One region of the Streptomyces sp. NBC_00252 genome, then DNA from elsewhere that is predicted to be linked to it. Evidence: riboswitches for the same ligand, from Rfam matches in the RefSeq annotation. Region 1 holds a riboswitch; each other region holds the start of a gene.

Region 1 (6,287 bases):
GAGACCCCGGAGGGCATCGCCGTCAAACCCCTCTACACGGGGCAGGACTTGGAGGGCCTGGACTTCCTCGCCACCTACCCGGGCATCGCGCCGTATCTGCGCGGCCCGTACCCGACGATGTACGTCAACCAGCCCTGGACGATCCGTCAGTACGCGGGTTTCTCCACGGCCGAGGAGTCCAACGCCTTCTACCGGCGCAACCTCGCGGCCGGCCAGAAGGGCCTGTCGGTCGCCTTCGACCTGCCCACGCACCGGGGGTACGACAGCGACCACCCGCGCGTGACCGGTGACGTCGGCATGGCGGGCGTGGCGATCGACTCGATCTACGACATGCGGCAGCTCTTCGACGGCATCCCGCTGGACAAGATGACCGTGTCGATGACGATGAACGGCGCGGTGCTGCCCGTACTGGCGCTCTACATCGTGGCGGCGGAGGAACAGGGCGTACCGCCCGAGAAGTTGGCCGGGACCATCCAGAACGACATCCTCAAGGAGTTCATGGTCCGCAACACCTACATCTATCCGCCGAAGCCGTCGATGCGGATCATCTCCGACATCTTCGCGTACACCTCGCAGCGGATGCCCCGCTACAACTCGATCTCCATCTCCGGCTACCACATCCAGGAGGCGGGCGCGACGGCCGACCTGGAGCTGGCGTACACCCTCGCGGACGGCGTGGAGTACATCCGGGCGGGCCGGGAGGCGGGGATGGACGTGGACGCGTTCGCGCCCCGGCTCTCCTTCTTCTGGGCGATCGGCATGAACTTCTTCATGGAGGTCGCGAAGCTGCGAGCCGCCCGCCTCCTCTGGGCGAAACTGGTGAAACAGTTCGACCCGCAGAACGCCAAGTCCCTCTCCCTGCGCACCCATTCACAGACCTCGGGCTGGTCGCTGACCGCGCAGGACGTCTTCAACAACGTCACGCGCACGTGCGTGGAGGCGATGGCCGCGACCCAGGGCCACACGCAGTCACTCCACACCAACGCCCTGGACGAGGCCCTCGCGCTGCCCACCGACTTCTCGGCGCGCATCGCCCGCAACACCCAGCTCCTCATCCAGCAGGAGTCCGGCACGACCCGCGTGATCGACCCGTGGGGCGGCAGCGCGTACGTCGAGAAGCTGACCTACGACCTGGCCCGCCGCGCCTGGCAGCACATCGAGGAGGTCGAGGCGGCGGGCGGTATGGCCAAGGCCATCGACGCGGGCATCCCCAAGCTCCGCATCGAGGAGGCCGCGGCCCGCACCCAGGCCCGCATCGACTCCGGCCGCCAGCCGGTCATCGGCGTCAACAAGTACCGCGTGGAGACCGACGAGCAGATCGACGTCCTCAAGGTCGACAACTCCTCCGTCCGCACCCAACAGATCGAGAAACTACGGCGGTTGCGCGCCGAGCGCGACGAACAGGCCACCCAGGACGCCCTGCACGCCCTCACCCGCGCGGCCGAGGGCACCGGCAACCTCCTGGAGCTGGCGGTGAACGCGGCCCGCGCGAAGGCGACGGTCGGCGAGATCTCCGACGCGCTGGAGAAGGTGTACGGGCGGCACGCGAGCCAGATCCGTACGATCTCCGGTGTGTACCGCACCGAAGCCGGCGAGTCCCCGTCCGTCGAGCGCACCCGCGCCCTCGTGGCCGAGTTCGAGGAGGCCGAGGGCCGCCGCCCCCGCATCCTGGTCGCCAAGATGGGCCAGGACGGCCACGACCGCGGCCAGAAGGTGATCGCCACCGCCTTCGCCGACCTCGGCTTCGACGTCGACGTCGGCCCGCTGTTCCAGACCCCCGGCGAGGTGGCCCGCCAGGCCGTCGAGGCGGACGTCCACATCGTCGGGGTCTCGTCCCTCGCCGCCGGACACCTCACCCTCGTACCGGCGTTGAAGGAATCGCTCGCCGAGGAGGGCCGGGAGGACATCATGATCGTGGTCGGCGGCGTGATCCCCCCGCAGGACGTCCCCACCCTGCTGGAGATGGGCGCGGCGGCCGTGTTCCCGCCCGGGACGGTGATCCCGGACGCGGCCTACGACCTGGTGCGGCGACTGGCCACCGACCTCGGGCACACCCTGTGATCGAGCTCGACACCTATGTGAAGGGCGTCCTCGACGGCAAGCGGGCCCTCGTGGCCCGCGCCATCACCCTCGTCGAGTCGACGAAGCCCCAACACCGGCTCATGGCGCAGGAGTTGCTGACCGAACTCCTCCCGCACAGCGGCCGGGCCCGCCGCATCGGCATCAGCGGTGTGCCCGGCGTCGGCAAGTCGACCTTCATCGACGCGTTCGGCACGCTGCTGACCTCGCTGGGTTTCCGGGTCGCGGTCCTCGCCGTCGACCCGTCGTCGACCCGCACCGGAGGCTCGATCCTCGGCGACAAGACCCGCATGGAACGCCTCGCCGTCGACCCGGCTGCCTTCGTCCGCCCCTCCCCCACCGCCGGCACGCTGGGCGGCGTCGCGAAGGCGACCCGCGAGTCCATCGTGGTCATGGAAGCGGCGGGCTACGACGTCGTCCTCGTCGAGACGGTGGGCGTGGGCCAGTCGGAGACAGCGGTGGCCAACATGGTCGACTCCTTCCTCCTGTTGACCCTGGCCCGCACCGGCGACCAACTGCAGGGCATCAAGAAGGGCGTCCTGGAACTGGCCGACGTCATCGCCGTCAACAAGGCGGACGGCCCGCACGAGCGCGACGCGAAAAGCGCGGCCCGCGAACTGGCAGGCGCCCTGCGGCTGATGCACCCCGCCGACGCGGCCTGGACCCCGCCGGTCCTGAGCTGCAGCGCCCGCGAGGGCAGCGGCCTCGACACGGTCTGGGAACGCCTCGAACAACACCGCTCCCTGCTGGAGTCCACCGGCCGCCTGGCCGCGAAGCGCAGCGAGCAACAGGTGGACTGGACCTGGACGATGGTCCGAGAAGAACTCCTGGGCCGCCTGCACGCCAACCCGTCGGTCCGCGCCCTGGCCCCGGATCTGGAACGCCAGGTACGGGAGGGCGAGTTGACAGCGACCTTGGCGGCTGAGCAGATCCTGCGAGCATTTGGCACGCCGCCAAGCTGAACCTCCGAGCCGCGGACAGGAAATCGACGCACCCAGCCCCCACCCCGTAGGCTGGCCGACGCAGCTGGTTCGCCCCGTCACCCAGACGGACGCGTCGCAAGAGGGAACCCGGTGAAACTCCGGGACTGCCCCGCAGCGGTAAGCGGGAACGACCGCCGTCATACGCACTGGGCCCACACCAGGACCTGGGAAGCGACGGCCAGTAGGTGTCCTCCGGTCACACAGGAGGACGTGCCCGCAAGTCCGAAGACCTGCCACCTGCCCGCACGCGAAGCATTCGCGCGCGGAATCCCGGTGACCTCGTGGGCGGGTCGGCGTACACACGGGCGGTGACCACCCCCCGGTCTACGAACCTTCGCGCTCACGTCCCGCCACCGGGATCCAGGGAGATATCTCGCGAAGGAGATTTCCGTGACAGCGAAGTCCGCAGCCGCGGCAGCACGGTCGACCGTGTACGGCTATCCCCGTCAGGGCCAGGGCCGGGAACTGAAGAAGGCCATCGAGGGCTACTGGAAGGGCCGCGTCGACGCCGACGCCCTCCGGACCACCGCCGCCGAACTGCGCCGCACGAACTGGCAGCACCTGACCGACGCTGGCATCCACGAGGTGCCCACCGGCGACTTCTCGTACTACGACCATGTGCTGGACACCAGCGTCATGGTCGGCGCGATCCCCGCCCGCCACCGCGCCGCCGTCGAACTCGACGCGCTGGACGGGTACTTCGCGATGGCGCGCGGCACGCAGGACGTGGCGCCGCTGGAGATGACGAAGTGGTTCGACACCAACTACCACTATCTGGTGCCCGAGTTGGGCCCGGGTACGGTGTTCACCGCCGACTCCACCAAGCAGGTCTCGGAGTTGAAGGAGGCCCTCACGCTGGGCCTCACCGCCCGTCCGGTGCTCGTCGGCCCGATCACCTACCTCCTGCTCGCCAAGCCCGCCCCGGGTGTCGCGGCCGACTTCGAACCGCTGACCCTCCTGGACCGCCTGCTGCCGGTGTACGCCGAGGTCCTCGCCGACCTGCGCGCGGCGGGCGCGGAGTGGGTGCAGCTGGACGAGCCCGCTCTCGTCCAGGACCGCACCCCCGCCGAACTGAACGCCGCCATGCGCGCCTATCGCGACCTCGGGGGGCTCACCGACCGGCCGCAAATCCTGGTCGCGTCCTACTTCGACCGGCTCGGCGAGGCGCTGCACGTCCTCGCCAAGGCGCCGGTGGAGGGGCTCGCGCTCGACTTCACCGAGGCCGCGGCCGCCAACCTGGACGACCTGGCCGCGGCGGGCGGTCTCCCCGGCAAGCGGCTCGTCGCCGGTGTCGTCAACGGCCGTAACGTCTGGGTCAACGACCTCACCAAGTCCCTCGCCACACTGGGCACGTTGCTCGGTCTCGCCGAGCGGGTCGACGTGGCCGCCTCGTGCTCGCTGCTCCATGTGCCGCTCGACGCCGCGGCCGAGCGGGACATCGAGCCGCAGATCCTGCGCTGGCTGGCGTTCGCACGGCAGAAGACGGCCGAGATCGTCACCCTCGCCAAGGGCCTGGCGCAGGGCACCGACACGATCGCCGCCGAACTCGCCGCCAACCGGGCCGACTTGGCCTCCCGCGCAGGTTCGGCCCTCACCAGCGACCCCGCCGTACGGGCACGGGCCGCCGCCGTCACCGATGCGGACGCGCGCCGCTCCCGGCCGTACGACGAGCGGACGGCGGCCCAGCGGGCGCATCTCGGGCTGCCGCCGCTGCCGACGACCACCATCGGGTCGTTCCCGCAGACAGCCGAACTCCGCACCGCGCGGGCCGACTTGAGGGCCCGGCGGATCGACAGGGCCGGGTACGAGGAGCGGATCAGGGCGGAGATCCAGGAGGTCATCTCGTTCCAGGAGAAGACCGGCCTCGACGTCCTCGTGCACGGCGAGCCCGAACGCAACGACATGGTCCAGTACTTCGCCGAGCAGCTGACGGGCTACCTCGCCACCCAGCACGGCTGGGTCCAGTCGTACGGCACCCGGTACGTCCGTCCGCCGATCCTGGCCGGCGACATCTCTCGCCCGGAGCCGATGACGGTGCGCTGGACGACGTACGCCCAGTCGCTCACCGGTCGTCCGGTCAAGGGGATGCTCACCGGACCGGTCACCATGCTCGCCTGGTCCTTCGTCCGCGACGACCAGCCGCTCGACGACACCGCACGGCAGGTCGCCCTCGCCCTGCGCGACGAGGTCAACGACCTTGAGGCGGCGGGGACTTCGGTCATCCAGGTCGACGAACCCGCGCTGCGTGAGACCCTGCCGTTGCGCGCCGCGGACCGGGAGGCGTATCTCGCCTGGGCCACGGAGGCGTTCCGGCTGACCACCGCCGGGGTCCGGCCGGAGACGCAGGTCCACACGCACATGTGCTACGCGGAGTTCGGCGACATCGTGCAGGCCATCGACGACCTCGACGCGGACGTCATCAGCCTGGAGGCGGCCCGCTCGCACATGCAGGTGGCCCGCGAGCTGGCCGAGCACGGTTATCCGCGCGAGGCGGGACCCGGTGTCTACGACATCCACTCCCCGCGCGTGCCGAGCGCGGACGAGGCAGCGGCCTTGCTGCGCAAGGGACTTGAGGCCATTCCGGCCGAGCGGCTGTGGGTCAACCCGGACTGCGGTCTGAAGACGCGCGGCTGGCCGGAGACCCGGGCGTCCCTCGAGAACCTGGTCGCCGCGGCCCGCACGGTCCGGGCGGAGCTGGCCGGGTCCTGAGCCGATGGTGGCGGGGGCGGCCGGGAGAGCACCCTCCCGGCCGCCTCCGCCGTGAGGTGCGTGGGAGACGATGACCCGCACAGCCCGGAGAACTGGAGCGATCACGTGACCAGCCGCATCACCTTGATCTCGCCTGCGATGAACCGGTCCCTGCGGGAGACCCGGTTCGACGGCGGGTGCTCGCTCGACCCGAGTGGTGCGGCGCGGGCCGCGTCCGTCGCCGGTTCGCTCCGCTCGGTTGACCGGGTGCTGGTCTCGCCCACTGTGCGGTGCCGGGAGACCGCGTCGGCGTTGGGGCTGTCGGCCGTCGTGGAGCCGGAGTTGGCGGGGCTGGACGTGGGGCGGTGGCGGGGACTGACGCTTGACGAGGTGATGGGGCGTGAGCCGGACGCGGTGATGGGGTGGCTGACCGATCCGGATGCGGTGCCGCATGGCGGGGAGTCCGTGCGGGGGCTCTGCGAGCGGGCTGTGCGGTGGCTCGATGTGGCGGGTGGGTTTGAGGGGCGGACGCTTGCG
Region 2 (6,287 bases), 5.4 Mb from region 1:
CAGATCCGTGTCGGCGGTCGACAACAACAACACTGTGCTCATGCGGGCGCTCCCGGTGGAATGAAAGGCAGTCCTTGCGGCGCGCCGGACTCGATGAGTCGCCAGAGCGCGTCCGTGTCCGCGTGCTGTTCGATGAGGTCGCCGAGCCGGTCGAGCTGCTCCTCGCGCAGCGCGGCGAACGACGTGTCGGGCGCCGGCACGAACCGGCGGCCCGCGGCGGCGGCCACCTCGCGCAGGAACGCCCGCCGGAACCCGTCCGACTCCAGCGAGCCGTGCCAGTGGGTGCCCCAGGTCTGACCGACCCGGCACCCGTCCAAGAAGGCTTCTCCGCCGGTCAGTCGGGCGACCCCGTGATGGATCTCGTACCCCTCGACCGGCTCGCCGAGGGCTTCGCCGACGGGCCGGGTGAGGGTCTTCTCGCGCGCGAACCGCACGCGCACCGGCAGGAGTCCGAGGCCGTCGACCGAGCCCTGCCGGCTCTCGATCTCGTCGTCGATGTGCTCGCCGAGGATCTGGAAGCCGCCGCAGATGCCGAGGATCGGCCGCTGCTCGGCGGCCCGCCGGACCAGGGCGTCCCCAAGTCCCCGCTCCCGCAGCCACTCCAGCGCCTTCACCGTGCCCCGGGTGCCGGGGATGACGACGAGGTCCGCGTCGGCCAGCTCCTCCGGCCGGTCCACGAACCGCACCACGACGCCCGGTTCGGCGGCCAGCGCGTCCACATCGGTGAAGTTGGACATGAGGGGGATCGCGCAGACGGCGACCCGCAGCACGTCCTCGCCGACCGGCGGCGCGGTGGTCGACTCGCGCACGGTGCCGCGCAGCGAGATCCGCAGCCCGTCCTCCTCGTCGATCCCGAGCCCGTGCCGGAACGGCAGCACGCCGTACGTCCGCCGACCGGTGAGGCCGAGCAGCATCTCCAACCCCGGTTCCAGCAGCGACACATCACCCCGGAACTTGTTGACGAGGAACCCGGCGACGAACGCCTGGTCCTCGGGGCTCAGCAGCGCGACGGTCCCGAAGAAGGAGGCGAAGACGCCCCCGCGGTCGATGTCGCCGACGACGAGAACGGGCAGCTTCGCATTGCGCGCGATGCCCATGTTCACGATGTCGGTCCGCCGCAGATTGATCTCCGCGGGCGAACCGGCCCCCTCACAGATCACCGCGTCATACGTGCCCCGCAACTCGGCGAGACAGTCCAACACCGTGCCGAGCAGCGCCTCTTGACGCCCGCCGTGATAGCCGCGCGCACTCATCTCGCCAACCGGCCTGCCCATCAGGACCACTTGGCTGCTGCGGTCGCTGCCGGGCTTGAGGAGCACGGGGTTCATCAGCGCGGTCGGCTCGATCCGGCACGCCTGCGCCTGCATGGCCTGGGCCCGCCCGATCTCGGCACCCTCGCGCGTCACGAACGAGTTCAGGGACATGTTCTGCGCCTTGAACGGCGCGACCTTCACGCCCTGCCGCACCAGCCACCGGCAGATCCCGGCGGTGACGACACTCTTGCCGGCGTCCGAGGTGGTCCCGGCGACCAGCAGCCCGCCGCCGCTCATGAGGCACGTCCCTTCAGCAGCAGCCGCCCGGCGACGCTGACCCCGAGCGCGAGCAGACCGACGCGGCGGGACAGCCGTACGGCACGCGCGATGTCCGGTACGGCGACGGGGCGTCCGTCGCCGTTGAGCACGGGCCGGTGCTCGACCCGGCCGCCGTAGGAGAGGGTGCCGCCGAGCCGAACGCCGAGGGCGCCCGCGAAAGAGGCCTCCACCGGACCGGCGTTGGGGCTCGGGTGCTTGGGGGCGTCGGTGCGCCAGGCGCGGACGGCGCCGCGCGGGTCGCCGCCCGCGACGGTCGCGAGCGCTGCGGTGAGACGGGCGCCCGGCCAGCCGGCCACGTCGTCGAGGCGGGCCGAGGCCCAGCCGTAGCGGCGGTACCGGGCCGACTTGTGGCCGACCATCGCGTCCAGGGTGTTCACGGCGCGGAAGCCGAGCAGGCCCGGGACGCCGGCGATGCCGCCCCAGACCAAGGCGCCCACGACCGCGTCGGAGGTGTTCTCGGCGACCGACTCGACGACGGCCCGGGCGATCCCGTCCGCGTCGAGGGCCTGCGGGTCCCGCCCGCAGAGGTGGGGGAGGCGGGCCCGGGCGGCCTCGATGTCCCCGGCCTCCAGCGCGCGCCCGACGACCCCGGCCTCGCGCGCGAGGGAGGTCCCGCCGACGACGGCCCAGGTGGCGGCGGCGGTGAGCGCGACGGAAGCCGTACGGGAAGGTCGTAGGGCCGAAGTGGCCGCGGTGGCGAGGGCGATGGTGCCGCCTACGCACACGGCGGTGTGCAGGGCGCCCCAGCCTCGGTGGTCGCGCCACAGCAGGTGTTCCACGGCGCCGGCGGCACGGCCGAACGCGGCGACCGGATGCCCGCGGCGGGGATCGCCGAGCAGGTGGTCGCCGAGGAGGCCGGCGGCGGCGCCGTACGCGAAGACGCGATCGGCACGCATCGGCTCAGCCGATCGCCGGATCGGACACTGCGCTGGTGGTGGACCTCGAACGGCAGCCGAGCATGGCGATATGTCCTCACTCAGGGTGTCCACGCCCTGGTTCGACGAGACCGGCGGCGAGAGTTCCTGGCTCCCGGGGGTGTCTACCCCGGTGACAGTGGCGGGACCGCGCCGGATTCACACCGGCTTCCTCTTCTGCCGCCGTACATGGCTCCGGCAGTCCACCATGCTGTTGGAAGGGCCGTCAACTTGCTGTTGACCTGCGGGGACGGAGTGTGCTGAGGCCCACACACGAGGGGTCGGAGGGGTCACGCGCGTGTGGGGTGCGCGACGGCGATCCGTCCCGCACCCCACACCCGCGTCAACTGGCGGCCGGTCAGGCCACGATCAGATAGATCCCGTACGCCACCGCCGCCGCGCAGGCCGCGAAGCAGGCGTACGCGCCGGTCAGGGCGAGCGGCGCCGAGTCGCCCTGGGCGGTGGCCCGTTCGCGGCGCGAGAGGGCGGTGATGCCGAGGGTGAAGACGGCCACGAGGGCCACGGTGGTCACGAGGCTGACGCCGAAGACGGAGCCGAGGGCTGCCCAGTCGATGCTCATGCTGATTCGTTCCTTCTGCCTGGGGCGCGGGCTCAGACGGCGGCGGCCGGCGGGGCCGCCGGAGACGCCGGGGTCGTCGGGTCGGACGTGACGACGACGGGCGGCGAGGGGATCGTCGCCGTGAGGCCTTCGGAGAGGGCGACCGACGGGGGCGGCGGGGCGACGGCGGCGATCGCGGTGGTGACCACGCCGGCCGGCTCGTCGATCTCGTTGACGTTCGAGGCGTCGACGACCTGACGGCGGGACAGCACCCAGATGCCGGCGCTGGAGGCGACCAGGAAGACGGCCACCAGCGCGGTGCCCCAGTCGCCGAGGTCGGTCACGGACTCGGCGAGCGCGCCGACCAGCGCGGCGGCCGGCAGCGTGAGGCCCCAGGCGACGAACATCCGGGTCGCGGTCGACCAGCGGACGACCCCGCCCTTGCGGCCGAGGCCCGCGCCCATCACCGAACCGGAGACGGCGTGCGTGGTGGAGAGGGAGAAGCCGATGTGCGAGGAGGCCAGGATGACCGCCGCGGCGCTGGTCTGGGCGGCGAAGCCCTGCTGCGGCTGGAGGTCGGTGAGGCCCTTGCCCATCGTGCGGATGATGCGCCAGCCGCCGATGTACGTGCCCATCGCGATGGCGAGGCCCGCGGAGAGGATGACCCAGGTGGGCGGGTCGGAGTCGGGGGCGATCGAGCCGCCGGCGATCAGGGCCAGCGTGATGATGCCCATCGTCTTCTGCGCGTCGTTCGTGCCGTGGGCCAGCGAGACCAGTCCGGCGGAGGCGATCTGGCCGACACGGAAGCCCTTGTCGGCGGCCTTGCCGCCCGCGTTCTTGCCCAGCGCGTAGGAGAAGCGGGTGGCGAGCAGCGCGGCGACACCGGCGACGACCGGGGCCGCGAGTGCCGGCAGCAGCACCTTGGTGACCAGGACGTCACCGTGGACCGCGCCGGTCCCGGCGGAGGCGATGGTCGCGCCGATCAGACCGCCCATCAGGGCGTGCGAGGAACTGGACGGCAGCCCGACGAGCCAGGTCACCAGGTTCCAGAGGATCGCGCCGACCAGGGCGGCGAAGATGACCTCGGGCCGGATTCCGCTTTCGTCGACGAGTCCCTTGGAGATCGTGTTGGCGACCTCCACGGAGAGGAAGGCGCCCACGAGGTTGAGGGTGGCCGACATGGCCACCGCGACCTTGGGCTTGAGCGCACCGGTCGAGATGGTGGTGGCCATCGCGTTGGCGGTGTCGTGAAAACCGTTCGTAAAATCGAACGCGAGTGCGGTGATTACCACAATCGCGAGGATCAGCGAGAAGTTTTCCATTTACCCAGGCAATCGTTCGAGGTCATCGGCGCGTTGACCGTAGGCAACCTGAATGAACGGAAGATGAACTGAGGGGGTATCCGTGGTGACCGAATGCCTAGTGAATTGCCTGGTGGATTGCCTGGGCCGGCGCAGGGGGCGGCCTGGTTGCCGCCCGGTGGTTGCCGCCTAGTAGCCGCGGGCGAACTTCCGCAGTTGGGTCATCGATCCGTTGAAGAGATTCTGGTCACCCGGGAGGCTGCCGCTGTTGGCGTACTGCCAGAAGGTCCAGTACGACCATCCGGCGGGCAGGGCTCCGGCGGTCGCCGAACCGTGGCGGGCGATCCAGAGGGGGTGCGTCGAGGCGAAGGCGCCGCTGTTGCCCGTGCAGGTCTTCCACCACTGGGTGGTCGTGTAGATCACCGGGCGGCGGCCGGTCCGCCGGTTCACCTCGGCGCTGAACGCCTTGATCCAGTTGACCATGCCGGTCTTGCTCAGGCTGTAGCACGGGTGCTTCTTGTCGTACGGGTTCGTCTCGATGTCCAGCGCCGGCGGCAGCGTCCAGCCGTCCGCCTTCCAGCCGCCGCCGTGCGCCACGAAGTACCCGGCCTGGCTCGTGCCGGACGACTTGTTCGGCAGGGCGAAGTGGTAGGCGCCGCGGATGATGCCGGCCTTGCGGGCGCCGTCGTACTGCTGGCTGAAGTACGGGTTGCGGTACGTGGTGGACTCCGTCGCCTTGACGTAGACGAAGGACGCGCCTTTCGCCTTCGCGTTCGACCAGTTGACGCTCTTCTGGTGGGAGGAGACGTCGTGGCCCTTGGGGGAGCTCGCGGCGGTGGCCGGGGTGGTGGCGAGGGCGGTGGCGAGGGCCGCGGCGGTGAGGGTGGTGGAGAGGAGGCGGGGGGTGAGGGTGCTGGTGAGGCGCCGGGTGTGGGTGGGGTTCGGAGTGCAGGTGGGGCTCGGTGCGTGGATCGGGCTCGGTGCGTAGGTCGGGCTGGGTGTGTGGGTGCGGGCCATGTTTCCCCCGGGGGTGGTGGTGTGTACGGCGGGTCTCCCAGCGGGTGTTGGGAATCCGTCGCTGCCGGTCGGTCTCCAGTCGGGCGGCTGGAGTGGGCGGTTTATGCCCATATGTATCTTTCGGATCTATGGCTTCCGGCCTAAAGTGCCTTCGCTCGAACGTGGGTTGGATACCGGCTGAGAGGATCAGGGGATGGGTGAGCGACGGGTGGATCAGTGGGGTGGGCGGGGCGGCCGCGAGGGGGCGGGGAGTTCGGGGGAGGGCTCCGGGAGTGGGGGGAGTGCGGCGGGTTCGCGAGAGGTCCCGGGGAGTGCGGGGCGTTTGGGGGAGGGCCCGGGGAGCGCGGGGAGCTTGGGGAGTTCAGGGGACGCCCCGCGGAGTTCGGTGGAGACGCCGGGGAGTTCGGGCGAGACGTCGGGGAGTGCGCGGGACGCCCGGGGGAGTTCGGGCGAAGCGCGGGGCAGGAGTGTGCGGGCCGAGGAGGCGGACGCCTGGGGCGAGCTCGTCGCGACGGCTCGCCGGACGGTCTCCGACGGGCTGGTCGTCGGCACCTCCGGGAACGTCTCCGTGCGCGTCGGCGACACCGTGCTGGTCACGCCGTCAGGGGTGCCCTACGACCGGCTGACGCCCACCGACCTGGTCGGCGTCGACCTCGACGGGCGGCAGGTGCTGGGCACGCTGCTCCCGACGAGCGAACTGCCCATGCACCTCGCCGTGTACCGCAGCACCGGCGCCCACGCGGTCGTCCACACGCACGCCGTCCACGCGACGGCCGTCTCGACCCTCGTCCCCGAACTCCCCTCCGTCCACTACATGTCCGGCGCCCTCGGCGGCCCGGTCCGGGTCGCCCCGTACGCGACCTACGGCACCGAGGAACTCGCCGAGAACATGCTCCACGCCCTC
Region 3 (6,287 bases), 1.5 Mb from region 1:
CACGGCCTCCTCGAACAGCTGACGGCTCAAGTACAGCCGCGCCTCTGGGGAGTTGATGTGCTTGTACAGCGTCAGCACGAGGTTGTTCGCCACGATCGAGTCACCCGTCGCGAAGAACGCGACCAGCCGTCCGATCATGTGCTGCTCACCCGGCGACAGCTTCGCGAGATCGGCGACGTCCGAGTGGAGGTCGACCTCCTCGACGGTCCAGGTGTTCTTGATCGCGTCCCGGTAGCGCTCGTAGAAGTCCGGGTAGCGCATGGGGCGGAGGGTCAGCTCGAAGCCCGGGTCGAGAAGGTTCTTGGCTTCGCTGGTCATCACTGGCAGGCCTCGCAGGACTCGGGGTTCTCAAGGGAGCAGGCGACCGCTTCTTCGTCAGGGGTCAGCTGCTGGACGGGGATGGGGGTCTGGGCCTGGGCGGCGCGGGCGATGCGGGTCGCCGGGCGGGAGCGCAGGTAGTACGTCGTCTTCAGGCCCTGCTTCCAGGCGTACGCGTACATCGAGGAGAGCTTGCCGATCGTCGGCGTCTCCAGGAACAGGTTCAGGGACTGGGACTGGTCCAGGAACGGGGTGCGGGCGGCGGCCATGTCGATCAGGCCGCGCTGGGGGATCTCCCACGCCGTGCGGTACAGGGCGCGCACGTCCGCCGGGATCCAACTGAACGCCTGCACCGAGCCGTTGGCCTCGCGCAGCGCCTCGCGGGTGCGGGCGTCCCACACGCCGAGCTGCTTCAGCTCGTCGACCAGGTAGGAGTTGACCTGGAGGAACTCGCCGGAGAGCGTCTCGCGCTTGAACAGGTTGGAGACCTGCGGCTCGATGCACTCGTAGACGCCCGCGATCGAGGCGATGGTGGCCGTCGGGGCGATGGCCAGCAGGAGTGAGTTGCGCATGCCCGTCCGGGCGATACGTTCCCGCAGGGCCGCCCAGCGCTCCGGCCAGGTCAGGTCGACGCCGTAGTGGTCGGGGTGCAGGACGCCGCGGGCCGTACGGGTCTTCTCCCAGGCGGGCAACGGGCCGTTGCGCTCGGCGAGTTCGGCGGACGCCTCGTACGCGGCGAGCATGATGCGCTCGGCGATGCGGGTGGAAAGGGCCTGCGCCTGCGGGGAGTCGAAGGGGACGCGCAGCTTGAAGAAGACGTCCTGGAGGCCCATCGCGCCGAGGCCGACCGGACGCCAGCGGGCGTTGGAGCGGCCCGCCTGCTCGGTCGGGTAGAAGTTGATGTCGACCACGCGGTCCAGGAAGGTGACGGCGGTGCGGACCGTCTCGTCCAGCCGCTCCCAGTCGATGTCGCCGTTCGCTTGGTCCACGAACGCGCCGAGGTTCACCGAGCCGAGGTTGCAGACCGCGGTCTCGCCGTCGTCCGTGACCTCCAGGATCTCCGTGCAGAGGTTGGAGGAGTGGACCGTGTGGCCCGGCTCGGCCGTCTGGTTGGCGGTGCGGTTGGCCGCGTCCTTGAAGGTCATCCAGCCGTTGCCGGTCTGCGCGAGGGTGCGCATCATGCGGCCGTAGAGGTCACGGGCCGGGATGGTCTTCTTCGCCAGGCCCCGCGCCTCCGCCTCGCGGTACGCGGCGTCGAACTCGTCGCCCCACAGGTCGACCAGCTCGGGCACGTCGGCGGGGGAGAACAGCGACCACTCGCCGTCCGCGTTCACCCGGCGCATGAACTCGTCCGGGATCCAGTGCGCGAGGTTCAGGTTGTGCGTACGGCGGGCGTCCTCACCGGTGTTGTCCCGCAGCTCCAGGAACTCCTCGATGTCGGAGTGCCAGGTCTCCAGGTACACCGCGGCGGCACCCTTGCGCCGGCCGCCCTGGTTCACCGCGGCGACCGAGGCGTCCAGCGTCTTCAGGAACGGGACGATGCCGTTCGAGTGGCCGTTGGTGCCGCGGATCAGCGAACCCCGGCTGCGGATACGGGAGTACGACAGCCCGATGCCGCCGGCGTGCTTCGAGAGGCGGGCCACCTGGTGGTAGCGGTCGTAGATGGAGTCCAGCTCGTCCAGCGGGGAGTCGAGGAGGTAGCAGGACGACATCTGGGGGTGCCGCGTACCGGAGTTGAAGAGCGTGGGGGAGGACGGGAGGTAGTCCAGGCGGCTCATCAGGCGGTAGAGCGCGGCGACCTCGTCCAGGGCGCGGACGCTGTCGTCCTCGGCGAGGCCGGCCGCGACCCGGAGCATGAAGTGCTGGGGGGTCTCGATGACCTTGCGGGTGATCGGGTGCCGCAGCAGGTAGCGGCTGTACAGGGTGCGCAGGCCGAAGTAGCCGAAGCGGTCGTCGGCCCCGGTGTCGATCAGCGCGTCCAGGCGGGCCGCGTGCAGCGTCGCGAACTCGGCGGTGCGGTCCGCGATGAGGCCCTCGCGGTGGCCCACGGCGACGGACTCGGTGAAGCTCGTGACGCCCTGGGAGGTGGCCTCGGCGGCGATGCTGATCGTCAGCAGCCGGGCGGCGAGCCGGGAGTAGACGGGGTCCTCGGAGATGAGGCCGGCGGCCGCCTCCGTGGCCAGCTCGCGCAGTTCCGCCACGTCCGCCTGGGCGGACCGGCCGCGCAGGGTGGCGGCGGCGACCCGGCCCGGGTCGGCGTCGGGGAGGTCGGCGGTCAGCTCGGTCAGGGTCCGCAGGATCGCGGTACCGGGACCGTCGGCTCCGGGAACGGCCGTTCCGGGAACGTCGGTTCCGGGGACGATCGTGGCGGTTGCCCGGTTCGCTGATGCCGGCTCTGCTGGCGCGATGGTCACGGTGGGGCTCTCCCTCGCTCGGCACGGGGCCTCGCTGAGGGCAGGCGGCAGCACACGAGCGCACGGGGCGTCGCGTCCACCGGCCCACTCCACGAGGCCCGGACGTCATGCGCGCGGCCGGGTGGCCGCACGCGCGCCGTCGGCAGGTCCTCGGACTGGCCATGTGCGGATATGCGCACAAGTACACCGTTGCGGGACAGTTCCGGATTCGCACCGGATTCCCCTGCGGCGACAGCGAGCATGAGCATACATCTTGTGCTCGCCTGTCACATCACCACCAGATGTTGTGTCGCGGTGGTTTCAGAGTGTCAGCTCATAGGTGAGCAGAGTGAGATCGTCCAGGTGCGGCACGGGATTCCAGTCGCGGTCGGGGGTGCGGGTGAAGCCCAGGCGTTCGTAGATGCGGTGGGCCGCGTGCATGGAGGGCTGGGTGGAGAGGACCACGGCCGTGCAGCCCTCCGTGGCCCGGGCGCGGTCGATGCAGGCGCGGACCAGGGCCTCGCCCGCGCCTCTGCCCCGGGCGGTGCGGGCGATGGCGAGGGCGCGGATCTCTGTCTCGCCGGGGCGGGCTATGTCGGCGACGGGGCCGGGGCCGGGGACGAAGGTGACGCCGCCGAGGAGGTGGTCGCCGTCCACCGCGACGAGGACCTCCGCGGTGGCTGCGCGGGTTGCCACGTCCTTCAGTACGTCGAGGTAGGGGTCGCTGTCGCCGTAGTCGAGGAGACCGTCCTGCAGGTAGGCCTGCGCCGTGATGGTGCCGAGGTCTTCGTATTCGGTGGGGACCGCTCGGCGGATGAGGATGTCCATGGGGGTCAGTGTGTACGAACAGCGGGCCGCCGAGTGACTTGCTTTTCGGTGGCCCGCTGCGGGTTCGTCGTGGCTGGGCGCGCCCGCGCGGCGGAGCCGCACATGGACACAGTCCCGCGCCCCTGGGTGGGGATGGTCAGCCTGCGTTAATGGGTTGCTCCCGCTGTTGCCGGAGGGAGTTCTACCTCTACGCCCGGGTCGCCCGCGTCGGCCGTGTAGTCGCCGGGGTTGGTCTCGTCCACGCCCTCCGGCACCTTGAAGGCCTTCAGGGCGAAGGTGAGGACCACCGTGACCACGACGTTCATGACGAACGCCGTGAGGCCGATGTAGCCGATCTCGCCGATGCCGGGGATCTCCTTGGACGAGCCGCCGAAGTGGTCCTGGGTGGGGGAGGCCACGCCGTAGGCCGCGAGGGTGCCGTAGATCATGCCGACGGCCCAGCCGGCGAGGAGGGCCCAGCGGTGGAACCAGCGGGTGAAGAGGCCGCCGACCAGGGCCGGGAAGGTCTGGAGGATCCAGATGCCGCCCAGGAGCTGGAAGTTGATGGCGACCGTCTTGTCCATCGTCAGGACGAAGGCCAGGGCACCGACCTTCACCAGGAGCGAGACGATCTTGGAGACCTTCGTCTCCTGGGCCGGGGTCGCGTCCGGCTTGATGAAGTCCTTGTAGATGTTGCGGGTGAAGAGGTTCGCCGCCGCGATGGACATGATGGCGGCCGGCACGAGCGCGCCGATGCCGATCGCCGCGAACGCCACGCCCGCGAACCAGTCCGGGAACATGTTCTCGAACAGCTGCGGGATCGCCAACTGGCCGTTGGTGACCTTGACTCCGGCCGCGATCGCCATGAAGCCGAGCAGCGCGAGCAGGCCCAGCATCAGTGAATACAGCGGCAGGATCGTGGTGTTGCGGCGGATCACGTTGCGGCTCTTCGAGGAGAGCGTCGCGGTGATCGAGTGCGGATACATGAACAGGGCCAGCGCCGAGCCCAACGCCAGTGTGGCGTACGTCCATTGGCCCGCCGGCGCGGGGACGAGCCCGCCCGCTCCCGCCGCCTTGAACTTGGCGCCGGCCGCGCTGAAGATGTCGTCGAACCCGCCGAGCTTGATCGGGATGTAGATGATCGCCACCGCGATGACGATGTAGATCAGGCCGTCCTTCACGAACGCGATCAGCGCGGGTGCGCGGAGCCCGGACGAGTAGGTGTACGCGGCCAGCACGGCGAACGCGATGAGCAGCGGCAGGTCCTTCACGAACCAGTTGGAGTCGGCGCCGCCGCCCACGCCCATGACGTCCAGCACGGCCTGGATGCCGACCAACTGGAGCGCGATGTACGGCATGGTCGCGAGGATGCCGGTGATCGCCACCGCCAGCGACAGGCTCTTCGAGCCGAAGCGCCCGCGCACGAAGTCCGAGGTCGTCACGTACCCGTGCTTGTGCGACACCGACCAGAGGCGGGGCAGGAACGTGAAGATCAGCGGGTAGACGAGGATCGTGTACGGCACCGCGAAGAAGCCGGCCGCGCCCGCCGCGTAGACCGCCGCCGGGACCGCCACGAAGGTGTACGCCGTGTAGAGGTCGCCGCCGAGCAGGAACCAGGTGACCCAGGTGCCGAACGACCGTCCGCCCAGGCCCCATTCGTCGAGGCTGTGCTCGTTGTCGGCCCGGCGCCAGCGCGCGGCCAGGAAGCCCAGGACCGTGACGGCCAGGAAGAAGAAGATGAAGACGCCGAGGGCGACGCCGTTCACGCCGTCTTTCACCGGTTGCCTCCCTGGCGGGTCCGCTGGTCGCGCTGCCACAGCTTGTAGGCGGTCATCGTCAGCACGGTCGAGATCAGCACCCAGAGCATCTGGTACCAGTAGAAGAACGGGACGCCGATGAACGTGGGGTCGACCTTCGTGTAGGAGCCGACCCAGAGCAGGGCCACGAACGGCGCGACGAGACACACGGCGATGACGACACGGGCCGGCGTCACCACCGGCAGGCCCGCTTCGGGCGGAACTTCGGGCACATCTGACATTTCTCGGCTCCGTCCCCACGCTGATCACCTGTGTAATGCGCAGGCAATCTAGGTCACGGCGTCACCGCCGCGAAAGACCTCGTCCGCATATCGTCATGTCGATTCGGTGAAGGCCCGACATCGGTGTCAGCAGCACCGGAATCCCTGGCGCGGATCGGCCTCCTGGCGGGCGGTCCGCAGGCGTTCGAAGTCACGGCGGTCCGGGACGTCGGCGTCCGGGTGGTCCCGGCGGACGTGTGCGACATACCGGTCGTACGCCGACTCGTCCATCAACTCCCGGACGTACCACCGCACTCCGCGGATCGCCCGGCTAGCCGCCCGCGTCAGCGCCGACCGCATCGCGGGCCGCCTCCTCCTTCTCCTCGCGGGTCGGGACCAGCCCGGCCGGTGCCGTGATGTTCGACCGGACGTACGGCGTCTCGCTCAGGGTGGAGAGCGCGGGGCGGCGGACGTGGCGGACGCAGACCCGGAGCGCGTCCGCGATCACGACCACCACGAGCACCGCGAGAATGGCCGAAAGTACCCCGTCCACCGTGGAGTTGGTGACGACGGTCCGCATGTCGTCCATGGACCTGGCGGGCGGCAGCACCCTGCCCGCGTCGATCGCGTCCTGGAACACGGACCGCTGCTTGAAGAAACCGACCTTCGGGTCGCCGGAGAACACCTTCTGCCAGCTCGCGGTGAGGGTGACCGTCGCGTCCCAGGCGAGCGGAATCCCGGTGATCCAGGCC

Evidence for each region. A riboswitch is a leader RNA that binds a small molecule or an ion and turns the genes downstream of it on or off. The one in region 1 is predicted to bind cobalamin.
Region 2: linked by a shared signal. The riboswitch ahead of OHT77_RS34145 (cobalamin biosynthesis protein) and the one ahead of metE (5-methyltetrahydropteroyltriglutamate--homocysteine S-methyltransferase) in region 1 are both predicted to bind cobalamin.
Region 3: linked by a shared signal. The riboswitch ahead of OHT77_RS16140 (ribonucleoside-diphosphate reductase subunit alpha) and the one ahead of metE (5-methyltetrahydropteroyltriglutamate--homocysteine S-methyltransferase) in region 1 are both predicted to bind cobalamin.

The regions. Positions count from the first base shown of each region.
Region 1 is NZ_CP108087.1:2,275,967-2,282,253, forward strand. It holds gene scpA (methylmalonyl-CoA mutase) at 1-2,061, shown strand, start outside; gene meaB (methylmalonyl Co-A mutase-associated GTPase MeaB) at 2,058-3,041, shown strand; cobalamin riboswitch at 3,103-3,302, shown strand; gene metE (5-methyltetrahydropteroyltriglutamate--homocysteine S-methyltransferase) at 3,453-5,771, shown strand; gene OHT77_RS09915 (histidine phosphatase family protein) at 5,877-6,287, shown strand, end outside.
Region 2 is NZ_CP108087.1:7,687,821-7,694,107, forward strand. It holds gene cobN (cobaltochelatase subunit CobN) at 1-42, opposite strand, end outside; gene OHT77_RS34140 (cobyric acid synthase) at 39-1,550, opposite strand; gene OHT77_RS34145 (cobalamin biosynthesis protein) at 1,547-2,488, opposite strand; cobalamin riboswitch at 2,587-2,729, opposite strand; gene OHT77_RS34150 (hypothetical protein) at 2,865-3,086, opposite strand; gene OHT77_RS34155 (inorganic phosphate transporter) at 3,119-4,387, opposite strand; gene OHT77_RS34160 (lysozyme) at 4,556-5,383, opposite strand; gene OHT77_RS34165 (class II aldolase/adducin family protein) at 5,853-6,287, shown strand, end outside.
Region 3 is NZ_CP108087.1:3,756,824-3,763,110, reverse strand. It holds gene OHT77_RS16145 (ribonucleotide-diphosphate reductase subunit beta) at 1-318, opposite strand, end outside; gene OHT77_RS16140 (ribonucleoside-diphosphate reductase subunit alpha) at 318-2,732, opposite strand; cobalamin riboswitch at 2,857-2,980, opposite strand; gene OHT77_RS16135 (GNAT family N-acetyltransferase) at 3,033-3,539, opposite strand; gene mctP (monocarboxylate uptake permease MctP) at 3,686-5,296, opposite strand; gene OHT77_RS16125 (DUF3311 domain-containing protein) at 5,293-5,556, opposite strand; gene OHT77_RS16120 (YbdD/YjiX family protein) at 5,683-5,895, opposite strand; gene OHT77_RS16115 (carbon starvation CstA family protein) at 5,867-6,287, opposite strand, start outside.